DNA from 3 places in the Labrys sp. 22185 genome. Region 3 is predicted to be linked to each of the others. Evidence: predicted binding sites of a transcription regulator. Region 3 holds the regulator's gene; each other region holds the start of a gene.

Region 1 (4,006 bases), on a different contig from region 3:
CCGGAAGAATGCCTTCTTCGACGGCCGCCCGGGTCGCATGCATGGCATCGTCCACACGATCCTTGCGTTCCTTGACCTCGACTTCCGTGGCGCCGCCAACGCGGATGACCGCGACGCCGCCCGCGAGCTTGGCCAGCCGCTCCTGCAGCTTTTCGCGGTCATAGTCCGAGGTCGTTTCCTCGATCTGGGCCCTGATCTGGGCAACGCGCCCGTCGATGTCGTTCCTGCCGCCCGCACCGTCGACGATGGTGGTGTTTTCCTTCTCGATCACCACCTTCTTGGCACGGCCGAGCATCTCGAGGGTCACGTTCTCCAGCTTAATGCCGAGATCCTCGCTGATCACCGTCCCGCCGGTAAGGATGGCGATGTCCTCCAGCATGGCCTTGCGCCGGTCGCCAAAACCCGGAGCCTTAACCGCCGCAACCTTCAGACCGCCGCGTAGCTTGTTCACCACCAGCGTCGCCAAGGCCTCGCCCTCCACGTCTTCCGCGATGATGGCCAGGGGCTTGCCCGACTGCACGACCGCTTCCAGGATCGGCAACAGGGCCTGAAGGTTGCCCAGCTTCTTCTCGTGGATGAGGATGTAGGGATCTTCAAGCTCGACGCGCATCTTCTCCTGGTTGGTCACGAAGTAAGGCGAAAGATAGCCGCGGTCGAACTGCATGCCCTCGACCACTTCGAGCTCTGTCTCGGCGGTCTTGGCCTCCTCGACGGTGATGACGCCTTCATTGCCGACCTTCTGCATCGCTTCGGCCAGGAAGCGGCCGATCTCGGTGTCGCCATTGGCCGAGATCGTGCCTACCTGGGCGATTTCGTCGTTCCTGGTGATCTTCTGCGCGTTGGCCTTCAGTTCGGCGACGACCGCCTCGACGGCCTTGTCGATGCCGCGCTTGAGGTCCATGGGATTGATACCCGAGGCTACCGCCTTGGCGCCTTCCTTCACGATGGCCTGGGCGAGAACGGTCGCCGTGGTGGTGCCGTCGCCGGCCAGATCGCTGGTCTTGGAGGCAACTTCGCGCACCATCTGGGCGCCCATGTTCTCGAACTTGTCCGAAAGCTCGATTTCCTTGGCGACGGTGACGCCGTCCTTGGTGATGCGGGGCGCTCCGAACGATTTTTCGATCACCACATTGCGGCCCTTCGGGCCGAGCGTGACCTTGACGGCATTGGCGAGAATGTCGACGCCGCGCAGCATTTTCTCACGTGCGTCAGTGGAGAATTTGACTTCCTTGGCAGCCATTGGATCTCTCCTGCAATAGGCAGCTATCGAAGACTGTGATGGGATGAAGAAGCCATCAGGCGGCCTTCTTCACGACGCCGGCGTTCTCGATCACGCCCAGCACATCGCTTTCCTTCATGATGAGAAGATCGTCACCGTCGATCTTGATCTCGGTGCCCGACCATTTGCCGAACAAAATGCGGTCTCCGACTTTCACGTCGAGTTCGACCAGCTTGCCGGCTTGATCCCGCGCGCCAGGGCCGACCGCGACGACCTCACCCTGCTGCGGCTTCTCCTTGGCCGTATCGGGAATGATGATACCGCCAGCCGTCTTTTCGTCGGCTTCGATGCGGCGGATCAGGACACGGTCATGCAATGGACGGAACGTCATATCGTTCTCCTTCGAGGACAAACAATTTTGAGTGTTCCACCGCTCCGATCCGGCGACCGGAGCGGGGCGCGCGACCCAGGCGGCGTCGCGCGCAAAATCAGTTGGTTGAAGGCCTTTTTGATTTCAAGAGAGTCATTGAAAATTTTTTAGCAGCCGAATGCGACGAGTGATAACCCATTGATCGCACTGCCATAATAGGAAAGATGATCGCTTTCCGTCACGTGAAAATTAGCGCTCGGACACGACAGGAACCAGCATTCGCGCATACCGCAAAAATTGCTGCGGCGAGCCTCTTGAAATGCCACGAGCGTGGACTAACTCGTGGTTGCCGGTCGCCATTGAGGGGCCGGCGCTCCCGCTCCACGGCAGTGCGGGAGCTTGGAACCAACCTTGTATCCATGTTGCTTTTAGGAGGATGTGGCTATGAGAACCACTCTCGACTTTACACCGTTTTTCCGGTCGAGCATCGGTTTTGACCGGATGCTGAGCGCGCTCGAAGCGACGAGCCGTATCGAGACGGCCAATAACTGGCCACCCTACGACATCACCAAGACAGGCGAGGACGACTACCGCATCACCATGGCAGTAGCCGGATTCTCGCAAGACGAACTGGGCATCACCCAAGAGCGCAACGTCTTGATCGTGTCAGGCCAGAAGGCAAACGAGGACGCAGGCCAGTACCTGCATCGCGGCATTGCCGGACGTGCCTTTGCGCAACGCTTCGAGTTGGCTGATCACATCAAGGTCGTTGGCGCAAATCTTGACAAGGGCCTGCTGACGATTGATCTCAAGCGCGACCTTCCAGAAGAGATGAAGCCGCGCAGGATTGAAATCGCCGACTACGGCGTTCCGCCCAAGGCCGAAGTTACGAAGATCCCAGCCGGGAAGCACGCGGCCTAAGGCGGCCAGGCAAGACGGTTCGAGCAAGGCGCCGGACCAAGACGTCCGGCGCTTATGCAAGCTTTTGGCAATCGAATGAACACAGAGGAGACAGATGATGAGTGTTCGTGATCTGATTCCCTGGGGTCGCAGCAATGGTGATCAACTGCCGGCCCTTTTTCGCGACGGCGACCGCGATCCGTTCCTGTCACTGCACCGGGAGGTGAACAAGCTGTTCGACGACGCCTTTCGTGGCTTTGACACCCGGTCGCCGGCTTTCGGCAGATTAGGTGCTTCCGGGGCGGGTTGGCCCAGCGTGGAGATTTCCGACAACGACAAGGAGATCAAGGTAACCGCCGAAGTGCCGGGGCTGTCGGAAAAGGATGTCGAAGTCTTCCTGAGCGAGGGCGTGCTGACATTGAAGGGTGAGAAGCATTCGGAGACCGAGGATAGGGAAAGGCAATTCTCCGAGCGTTTCTACGGTCAGTTCGAGCGGCGTATCCCCGTTGGCCTCGAGGTCGAGGAAGACAAGGTCAGTGCACGATTCAAGAATGGTGTGCTGACCATTACGCTACCCAAGACCGCGAAGGCGCAAACGCAGGTCAAGCGGATTGAGGTTAAGAGCTGAGTAGCGCAGGGGCGGCGGTATGAGCATGACTGCCGCCCCGCCGATCAACAGGAAGGAGCGGATTTGCTCTGAACTTAGCTTGGTTCAAGTCTGGCAATGAGCAAAGCATCATTTGAAAGACCCGTCGTCTTCATGCTTCGCCCAAACTTGCTGCAGCGGATTTCCAACGCAGCCGAAGCTTCCTATTTTCTCTTGCATCACTGGCCGCAAGCAAGAGGTCCGGCATATCTGGCCGCGCGCAACGCATGTTATCTTGCTGCCCTCGGTCGGATGAATGCCGATGACTGCCGCCAGGCCTTTGCTGGAGCCCTGGCCGAAGCGGGAATGTCGCATCTCGAAGAATTCAGCGAAAGCGAAGGCATCGGGCCGACGGTCAAGATGTCCGACCGCACGACGTCTAACCAGATCCGACTATTTGCCCACAAAAATCCCGACCTGGCCGGGGAACGCATAAGCCAGACCGGCAAAAAAGGGCACGCCTGGTTTGCGACTGGGACAATGGCCGGCGCGAGCTCGGCACCTCTGCGAGAGTTTTCACGCGATCTGACCACTCTGAAGCTAAGAGAGCTTTGCGGCCGCCCCACAAGCAACAACAGCCTGCGATCGGAAGCTGGCTTCAATGTGAACAAGGTGGTTGAGCCCGAAGACAAGGAAAGGTTCAGAACGGCTCGTGGGACAACCGGTCAGAACTCGAGCCTTTCGTCTCGGTATACTTCTGAACACGCGTAAGGAGGAGAATATGGTGAACATAGGTGATGTCGTTCGCGTCAAATCGGACGCAGTGTCGTCTTTGTCAGAAATGTTCAGCGCCGAAACAACTTACGAAGTGATCGCTTTGCATTTCGGCCCTGGCAACGATCCCGAGGGAAATGTGGATCTGCGACGTCCA
Region 2 (4,006 bases), on a different contig from region 3:
GCCTTCGATCACGTCGACGCGTGCCATCTCGCCGTCACGCTCGGCGATGCCGCCGCCCCGCGCGCCATACATGCCGACGGCATGGACTTCGTCGAGATAGGTCATGGCGTTGTAGCGTTCGGCCAGATCGCAGATCCGCCCGATCGGCGCGATGTCGCCATCCATGGAATAGACGCTCTCGAAGGCGATCAGCTTGGGACGCTCCTTGCCGGCCTTGCGCAGGAGCTCCTCGAGATGATCGAGATCGTTGTGGCGGAAGATCACCTTCTCGCGGCCCGATTGCCGCACGCCCTCGATCATCGAATTGTGGTTGAGCTGGTCGGACAGGATCAGGCCGTCGGGCAGCAGCTTGCCGATGGTGGAGATTCCGGTCTGGTTGGACACATAGCCGGAGGTGAAGACGAGGGCCGCCGGCTTGCCGTGGAGATCGGCAAGCTCCTGCTCCAACATCACCACCTGATGGCTGTTGCCCGAGATGTTGCGCGTGCCGCCGGCACCGACGCCGAGTTGCTGGGCCGCCTCGACCATCGCCGCGATCGAGGCCGGATGCTGGCCCATGCCGAGATAGTCGTTGGAGCACCACACCACGATCTCGCGCGGACCATCGGGCGCATGCCAGAGGGCATGGGGAAAGCGCCCCGCGATCCGTTCGATGTCGGCGAAGACACGATAGCGCTTCTCGCGCCGGAGAGCGTCGACAGCCGTTTCGAAAATCGCAGTATAGTTCATCATTTCAACCCAAACTCGCCTTCGGCCGGCCCTGGCCGGCGATGGTCAATATCCGGCGACACCGGCCCCGAGAGACCGTTGCTCGCTTCGAATTCTTCCAATCTGGATCAGTCATAACCCGGATTTCGGGCCGATGCACCATGATGGACAGTAAAGACGGCGATTGGTCGCGGGTCCCTGCGCTTTCGCACGCAACGCAACCTCACGACGCAAAACTAAGGCAAAGGTGCCCGGCCGTCTTCCTCCGATTGCTGGAAAGTGCTTCCGGCAGGAGTGCGAACGGGTCGAGGACAAAGAAATATTTTCGACGCCCGATGGACGATTCACCCCCATCCTTATTAATGAAAGGAAACAAGATTTCCTGATGCACAGCGGCTACCCCGTGTTCCTCCCCGATATCGAGACCCGTGAAGCCCGCGAGAGGGATGGCGCCGCCGCCGGGCCCAGCGCCCCGGCAAAACTCCGAGGGCCGGTGCGGCCATGAGGAACGAGGCTTCGCTGCGCCCCATCCTGATGTCGGGACTGGGGGTGACCTTCCTGGCCTTTCTCGACACCGGCATGAAGGTGATCTCGACCACCTATCCCCTCATGCAGGCCATCACCATGCGCTATGGCGCCGGGGCCGTGATCGCCTTGGCGATCTATCTCCTCTTCGCCAAGGGCTGGCCGAGTCCGGCCGCCTTCAGGCGCAACGCCCTGCGCGCCGTGGTGGTGCTGGCGACGGCGGCCTGCTTCTTCACGGCAATTTCGCGGCTGCCGCTGGTCGAGGCGATCACCCTCACCTTCCTCGCCCCGTTGCTGATGGCACTGCTGGGGCGCATCATCCTGAAGGAGCCGATCGCCGTGCGGGCGCTGGTCGCCATCCTGGTCGGCTTTGCCGGCGTGCTGGTGATCGCCCGTGGCCAGGAGGCCAGCCAGGCCCATGCCTTCGACGTGATCGGCCTGTTGGCCGCGCTCGGCTGCGCCTTCTTCTATGCCCTGTCGATGGTGCTGATGCGCCAGCAGTCGAGCCAGGATTCGACCCTGACCATCGTGATGCTCTCCAATTGTTTCGCCTTCCTGTTCGTATTGCCGGCCGGGGTGTGGCAATGGCAACCAGTCAAGTTCGAGCATTGGGCTATTACGGCCACGGTGGGCCTGTTCGGCACATTCGGGCATCTGTGCCTCGCCTGGGCCTATGCGCGTGGCCATGCCGCGCGGCTCGGCATCATGGAATATACCGCCTTCGTCTGGGCGATGATCTTCGGCTATTACCTCTTCGCCGAAGTGCCGACGAACTGGACGCTCGCGGGCGCTACGCTGATCATGGCAGCCTGTCTCTTCGCCACTTTCAGCGCTCCGCGGGCCCGCCCGGCCTGAGGCCCGGCCGGGATTCGTCCCCGGTCCCATTCACCAAATTCACTTTGGTCGAAATTGTTTGCAGGGGCGCTCCTTGACAGTCCGCAGGGGGCTGACTAAATCCCGGTCAGTCGTTAGCACTCACCATTGCTGAGTGCTAACGGTCTATCATAAAATCCCTTCGATGTGGACCAAGGGGCCCCGCCCCTCGCACAAGAGGAAGACAACCATGAAGTTCCGTCCGCTCCACGACCGTGTGGTCGTCCAGCGCGTCGATGCCGAAGAAAAGACCAAGGGCGGCATCATCATCCCCGACACTGCCAAGGAAAAGCCCCAGGAGGGCAAGGTCATCGCCGTCGGCCCGGGTGGCCGCGACGAAGCCGGCAAGCTCACCCCCCTCGATGTCAAGGCTGGTGATCGCGTCCTGTTCGGCAAGTGGTCCGGCACCGAGATCAAGCTCGATGGTGAGGATTACCTCATCATGAAGGAATCCGACATCATGGGTATCGTTGCCTAATCGGCAGCTACCATTCTCCCCATTCATTCTGAGGACACCCACATGGCTGCCAAGGAAGTCAAATTCTCTACCGACGCGCGCGACAAGATGCTGCGCGGCGTCGACATTCTCGCCAATGCCGTCAAGGTCACGCTAGGCCCGAAGGGTCGCAACGTCGTGATCGAGAAGTCGTTCGGCGCGCCCCGCATCACCAAGGACGGCGTCACCGTCGCCAAGGAAATCGAACTTGCCGACAAGTTCGAGAACATGGGCGCCCAGATGGTGCGTGAGGTCGCTTCCAAGACCAACGACACCGCCGGTGACGGCACCACCACCGCTACGGTTCTCGCCCAGGCCATCGTCCGCGAAGGCGCCAAGGCGGTTGCCGCCGGCATGAACCCGATGGACCTCAAGCGCGGTATCGACCTGGCTGTCCAGGCTGCCGTCAAGGACATCGCCGACCGTTCCAAGAAGGTCGCGAACTCCTCCGAGATCGCCCAGGTCGGCACCATCTCGGCCAATGGCGACGCCTTCATCGGCGGCGAAATCGCCAAGGCCATGCAGAAGGTCGGCAATGAAGGCGTGATCACGGTCGAAGAGGCCAAGAGCCTCGACACCGAAGTCGACATCGTCGAAGGCATGCAGTTCGACCGCGGCTACCTGTCGCCCTACTTCATCACCAATGCCGAGAAGATGATCGCGGACCTCGAGGATCCCTACATCCTCATCCACGAGAAGAAGCTCTCGGGCCTCCAGGCCATGCTGCCGGTGCTCGAAGCCGTCGTGCAGACCGGCAAGCCCCTGCTCATCGTCGCTGAAGACGTCGAAGGCGAAGCCCTCGCCACCCTCGTCGTCAACAAGCTGCGTGGCGGCCTGAAGATCGCTGCCGTCAAGGCTCCGGGCTTCGGCGATCGCCGCAAGGCCATGCTGGAAGACATCGCCATCCTCACGGGCGGCCAGGTGATCTCCGACGACCTCGGCATCAAGCTCGAGACCGTGACCCTCCAGATGCTCGGCCGCGCCAAGAAGGTGTCGATCGAGAAGGAGAAGACCACGATCGTCGACGGCGCCGGCAAGAAGAAGGACATCGAAGGCCGCGTCTCCCAGATCAAGGCTCAGATCGAAGAGACCACCTCCGACTACGACCGCGAGAAGCTCCAGGAGCGTCTGGCCAAGCTCGCCGGCGGCGTTGCCGTCATCCGCGTCGGTGGTTCCACCGAAGTGGAAGTCAAGGAGAAGAAGGATCGCGTTGACGACGCTCTGAACGCCACCCGCGCGGCCGTTCAGGAAGGCATCGTCCCCGGCGGCGGCACGGCTCTGCTCCGCGCCAAGGCTGCGGTCGCCAAGCTCTCCTCCGACAACTCGGACATCCGCGCCGGCATCAAGATCGTCGAGAAGGCTCTCGAAGCCCCGATCCGGCAGATCTGCGAGAACTCGGGCGTC
Region 3 (4,006 bases):
GGCCGGCAGCGATGCCGAGCTCTTCATCGGCGAGGCGCTGATGGGGCTGTTCGACGGCGTTGTCAGCGACGGTGCCAGCGGGGACGGCTCCTCCTCCGGCCTCGCGGCGCGGCAGGGCTGGCCAGTGCTGCTGGTTCTCGACATTTCCGGCCAGTCCCAGTCTGCCGGTGCCGTCGCCAAGGGCTTTGCCAGTTTCCGCCCCGATGTGCGCATTGCCGGCGTGGTGCTCAACAAGGCCGCCAGCTCCCGGCACGAGGCTTTGGCACGCAAGGGCATCGAGGAGGCCGGCCTGCCCGTGGTCGGCGTCCTGCCCCGCAATGCCGACCTCGTGCTGCCCGAACGCCATCTCGGCCTGGTCCAGGCCGACGAGACCGCCGAACTCGACCAGCGGCTGGAAGCTTTGGCGGATTTCGTCGAGGCCCATTGCAGCATCGAGGCCATCCGGTCCCTCGCCGGGCCGACCAAACTGCCGACGGGGCTGGACCAGGCAGGTCTTCCGCCGGCCGATATCAAGGATGCGGGCTTACGCCCGCCCGGCCAGCGCATCGCGCTGGCCCGCGACGCCGCCTTCTCCTTCGTCTATCCGCATCTGATCGCCGGCTGGCGCCGCCAGGGCGCCGAGATCATCCCCTTCTCGCCGCTGGCCGATGAGGGGCCGGCGGAGGATGCCGATATCGCCTGGCTGCCGGGCGGCTATCCCGAACTCCACGGCGCGCGGCTCGCCACCGCCACCCGTTTCCAGCGAGCCCTGCGCCAGTTCGCGCAGACCCGTCCCGTGCATGGCGAATGCGGGGGCTACATGGTGCTCGGCCAGGTCCTGACGGATGCGGAAGGCACGGCCCACCGCATGACCGGCCTGCTCGACCTCGAAACCAGCTTCGCCAAGCGCAAGATGAATCTGGGCTATCGTCTCGCCGAACTGAAGCAGGATTGCCCGCTCGGCAACCGTGGCAGCCTGGTGCGCGGCCATGAGTTTCACTACTCGACCACCTTGCGCTCCGGCGACACGCCGCTCTTCGAGGTCAGCGATGCCAACGGCACCTCCCTGGGGGCCCTCGGCAGCCATCGCGGCCGGGTCACCGGCTCCTTCTTCCATGTGATCGACAGGGCCTAACTCCACAGTCGTGATTTGGCAGAGAGACCGCGCCTGCGTCATTGCGAGCGCAGCGAAGCTATCCAGTCTTGGTAAAACACGTGGCTCCTGGATTGCTTCGCTGCGCTCGCAATGACGGAGGGCTTCAGCCCGCAAAGCCGCCCTCGTCGAGAAAACGGCGTTCTTCCGGCGTGCAGATGCGGCCAAGAATATCATTGCGATGAGGAAAGCGGCCGAAGCGGGCGATGATGTCGCGATGCTCCTCGGCATACTTCAGATAGTCGCCTTCCAGCGTCCGGCACAGAGCGAGGCAGCGCTCCTGGTCGGCGAGCTCCTCCGAATGCATGAAGGGCAGATAGAAGAAGATACGCAGCTCCGGCGCAATGCGGCGGTCATGGCCATGAGCCAGAGCCGCGGCGGCGACCTGTCGTGCCAGGGGATCGCCGGCATACATCGCCGGCGTATCGCGAAAGGCATTGCGCGGAAACTGGTCGAGCAGCAGCACCAGCGCGAGCGCACCGGGCGCCGTCGCCTCCCAGTCCGCGAGTTCGCCACGCATGGCAGCCTGATGCAGGGTTAGGAAACGTGTGCGAAAATCGCGATCGAACCCTTCATCCTTCTCGAACCAGCGTTCGGGACCCGCCGCGACCCAGAAATCGACGACGGCGCTCGCGGAAGGTGGAACCGAATCGACCATGACCATGTTCTCCTTGCGCTGACGAGACTAGAGGCGAAACTTGAACGAGGGAGGAATCTGCATAGCGCTGCGGAAACTACAATTCCACCATTGAACAATCGCCGAATGCTCGTCACATTAGCGTCGAGGAGACAGACCTTGTCCGCTGTGACGCCGACCATTCCTTCGAGTGAACTTGCCCAGCTGAACGAACGCTCGCGCGAGATATTCCGTCAGATCGTCGATTCCTATCTTGCGACCGGGGAGCCCGTCGGCTCCCGCAACATTTCGCGCCTGCTGCCCACCTCGCTGTCGCCCGCGTCGGTGCGCAATGTCATGCAGGACCTGGAAGTGCTCGGCCTGATCCAGGCGCCGCATACCAGCGCCGGGCGGCTGCCGACCGAACTCGGCTTGCGCTTCTTCGTCGACGCCATGCTGGAATTCGGCGACCTCGCCGCGCAGGACCGCGCCCAGATCGACGCGCAGATCCGGGCAAGGACATCCTCGCGCTCCCTCGAGGACGTGCTGATCGAGGCTTCGGCCACCCTGTCCGGCCTGTCGCGCGGTGCCGGCGTGGTCGTCACCGGCAAGCGCGACCAGCGGCTGAAGCATATCGAATTCGTACGCCTCGAACCCACCCAGGCCCTGGTCATCCTGGTCTCCGAGGAAGGCGCGGTGGAAAACCGGGTCATCACCGTGCCGGTCGGGCTGCCGACATCGGCGCTGGTGGAGGCCTCCAACTATCTCAACGCCCGCGCTCGCGGCAAGACGATCGAGGACCTCAAGCGCGAGATGAGCAGCGCCCTCGATGCCGGGCGCGCCGAACTCGACGATCTCACCACCAAGCTGATCAATACCGGCCTGGCAAGCTGGAGCGGCGGCCCTTCCGACATGCCGCAGCAGCTCATCGTGCGCGGCCAGGCCAATCTCCTGGAAGACCTGCATGCCGGCGAAGACCTGGAGCGCATCCGCCTGCTCTTTGCCGACATCGAGGCCAAGAAGGACCTGATCGACCTGCTCGGCCGTGCCGAGGGCGGCGACGGCGTGCGCATCTTCATCGGCTCGGAGAACAAGCTGTTCTCGCTCTCGGGCTCCTCGATGATCGCCGCGCCCTTCCGCGATGCCAACCAGAAGATCGTGGGCGTGCTCGGCGTGATCGGGCCGACGCGGCTGAACTATGCCCGCGTGGTGCCGATGGTCGATTATACCGCAAAGGTCATCGGGAAGTTGCTCAAGCCCTGACTCGGCAGGCCAGGGGGCGGCCGGCAACATGCCCGTCCCGGCATGGTCAGCGCTTTTGAACGCCGGGATTTTCGCCTTCCCGCCGATCTTCGCGCGGCGTTATCGCAAAATGCGCGCGATAGGATCGCGAAAGACATGATGCGGAGGAATAGCCGCAGGCCATAGCGATCTCCATCACGCTCATGTCGGTCTGGCGCAAAAGCAGGCGGGCGCGCTGCAGCCTGAGCTGCAGATAGTAATTGGCCGGTGAATCCTTGAGCTCGGCCCGGAACAGGCGTTCGAGCTGCCGGGCGGAGACACCGGACAGGGCGGCAAGGGCCTCGGCGTCGAGCGGCGTCTCCAGATTGGCCTCCATCGCCGCCACCACGCGGATCAGCTTGCCATTGGCGACCCCCAGCCGCTTGGGCAGGCTCATGCGCTGGCGGTCGTGGCGCGGGCGCAGCCTGTCGTGGATGAACTGCTCGGACACGGCCACCGCCAGGGCCTGCCCATATTGGCGGGCGATCATGTCGAGCATCAGGTCGAGCGCCGCCGTGCCGCCGGCACAGGTGAAATGCTTGGCCGACACCTCGAACAGGGCCTCGCTGATCTCGATGTCCGGAAAGGCTTCGGCGAAGCCGGGCGCCGCCTCCCAATGCATGGTGACCTTGCCGCCACTGAGCAGACCGGCTGCAGCGAGGATCCAAGCCCCGGTATCGAGTGCGCCGATCTCGGTGCCGCGGCGCGCGAGATGGCGCAAGCGAGCCAGCATCGCCTTGCTGGCATAGTGCTCCGGCTCGAAGCTGGAGCAGACGATCAAGGTAGGAATGTCGCCGCTGGAGGGCAGAGCGCCTCCCACTGGGATCGGCCAGCCATTGGAAGCCTTGACCGGCTCGCCATCCATCGACCAGGCCCGCCAGTCGAAGACCTGCCGCCTGGCCATGCGGTTGGCGACGCGCAAAGGCTCGACGGCAGCCGAGAACGCCATCATCGAGAATTGCGGCACCAGCAGGAAA

What was found. The regulator HrcA, encoded in region 3, represses chaperone genes, less so after heat shock. The targets are predictions, from matches to a motif close to GTTAGCACTCNCNNNNNGNGAGTGCTAAC.
Region 1: the regulator HrcA is predicted to act here: its motif matches at 1,756-1,784, upstream of groES (co-chaperone GroES).
Region 2: the regulator HrcA is predicted to act here: its motif matches at 2,201-2,229, upstream of groES (co-chaperone GroES).

The regions. Positions count from the first base shown of each region.
Region 1 is NZ_JBQEPH010000069.1:4,125-8,130, forward strand. Features, by position in the region: gene groL (chaperonin GroEL) at 1-1,240, opposite strand, end outside; gene groES (co-chaperone GroES) at 1,296-1,610, opposite strand; gene ACTJKX_RS36920 (Hsp20 family protein) at 2,034-2,510, shown strand; gene ACTJKX_RS36925 (Hsp20/alpha crystallin family protein) at 2,608-3,117, shown strand; gene ACTJKX_RS36930 (DUF982 domain-containing protein) at 3,214-3,846, shown strand; gene ACTJKX_RS36935 (hypothetical protein) at 3,857-4,006, shown strand, end outside.
Region 2 is NZ_JBQEPH010000001.1:9,363-13,368, reverse strand. Features, by position in the region: gene hemA (5-aminolevulinate synthase) at 1-729, opposite strand, end outside; gene ACTJKX_RS00045 (DMT family transporter) at 1,210-2,088, shown strand; gene groES (co-chaperone GroES) at 2,297-2,584, shown strand; gene groL (chaperonin GroEL) at 2,627-4,006, shown strand, end outside.
Region 3 is NZ_JBQEPH010000007.1:106,362-110,367, reverse strand. Features, by position in the region: gene ACTJKX_RS15805 (cobyrinate a,c-diamide synthase) at 1-1,114, shown strand, start outside; gene ACTJKX_RS15800 (DUF924 family protein) at 1,239-1,790, opposite strand; gene hrcA (heat-inducible transcriptional repressor HrcA) at 1,938-3,011, shown strand; gene ACTJKX_RS15790 (GlxA family transcriptional regulator) at 3,058-4,006, opposite strand, start outside.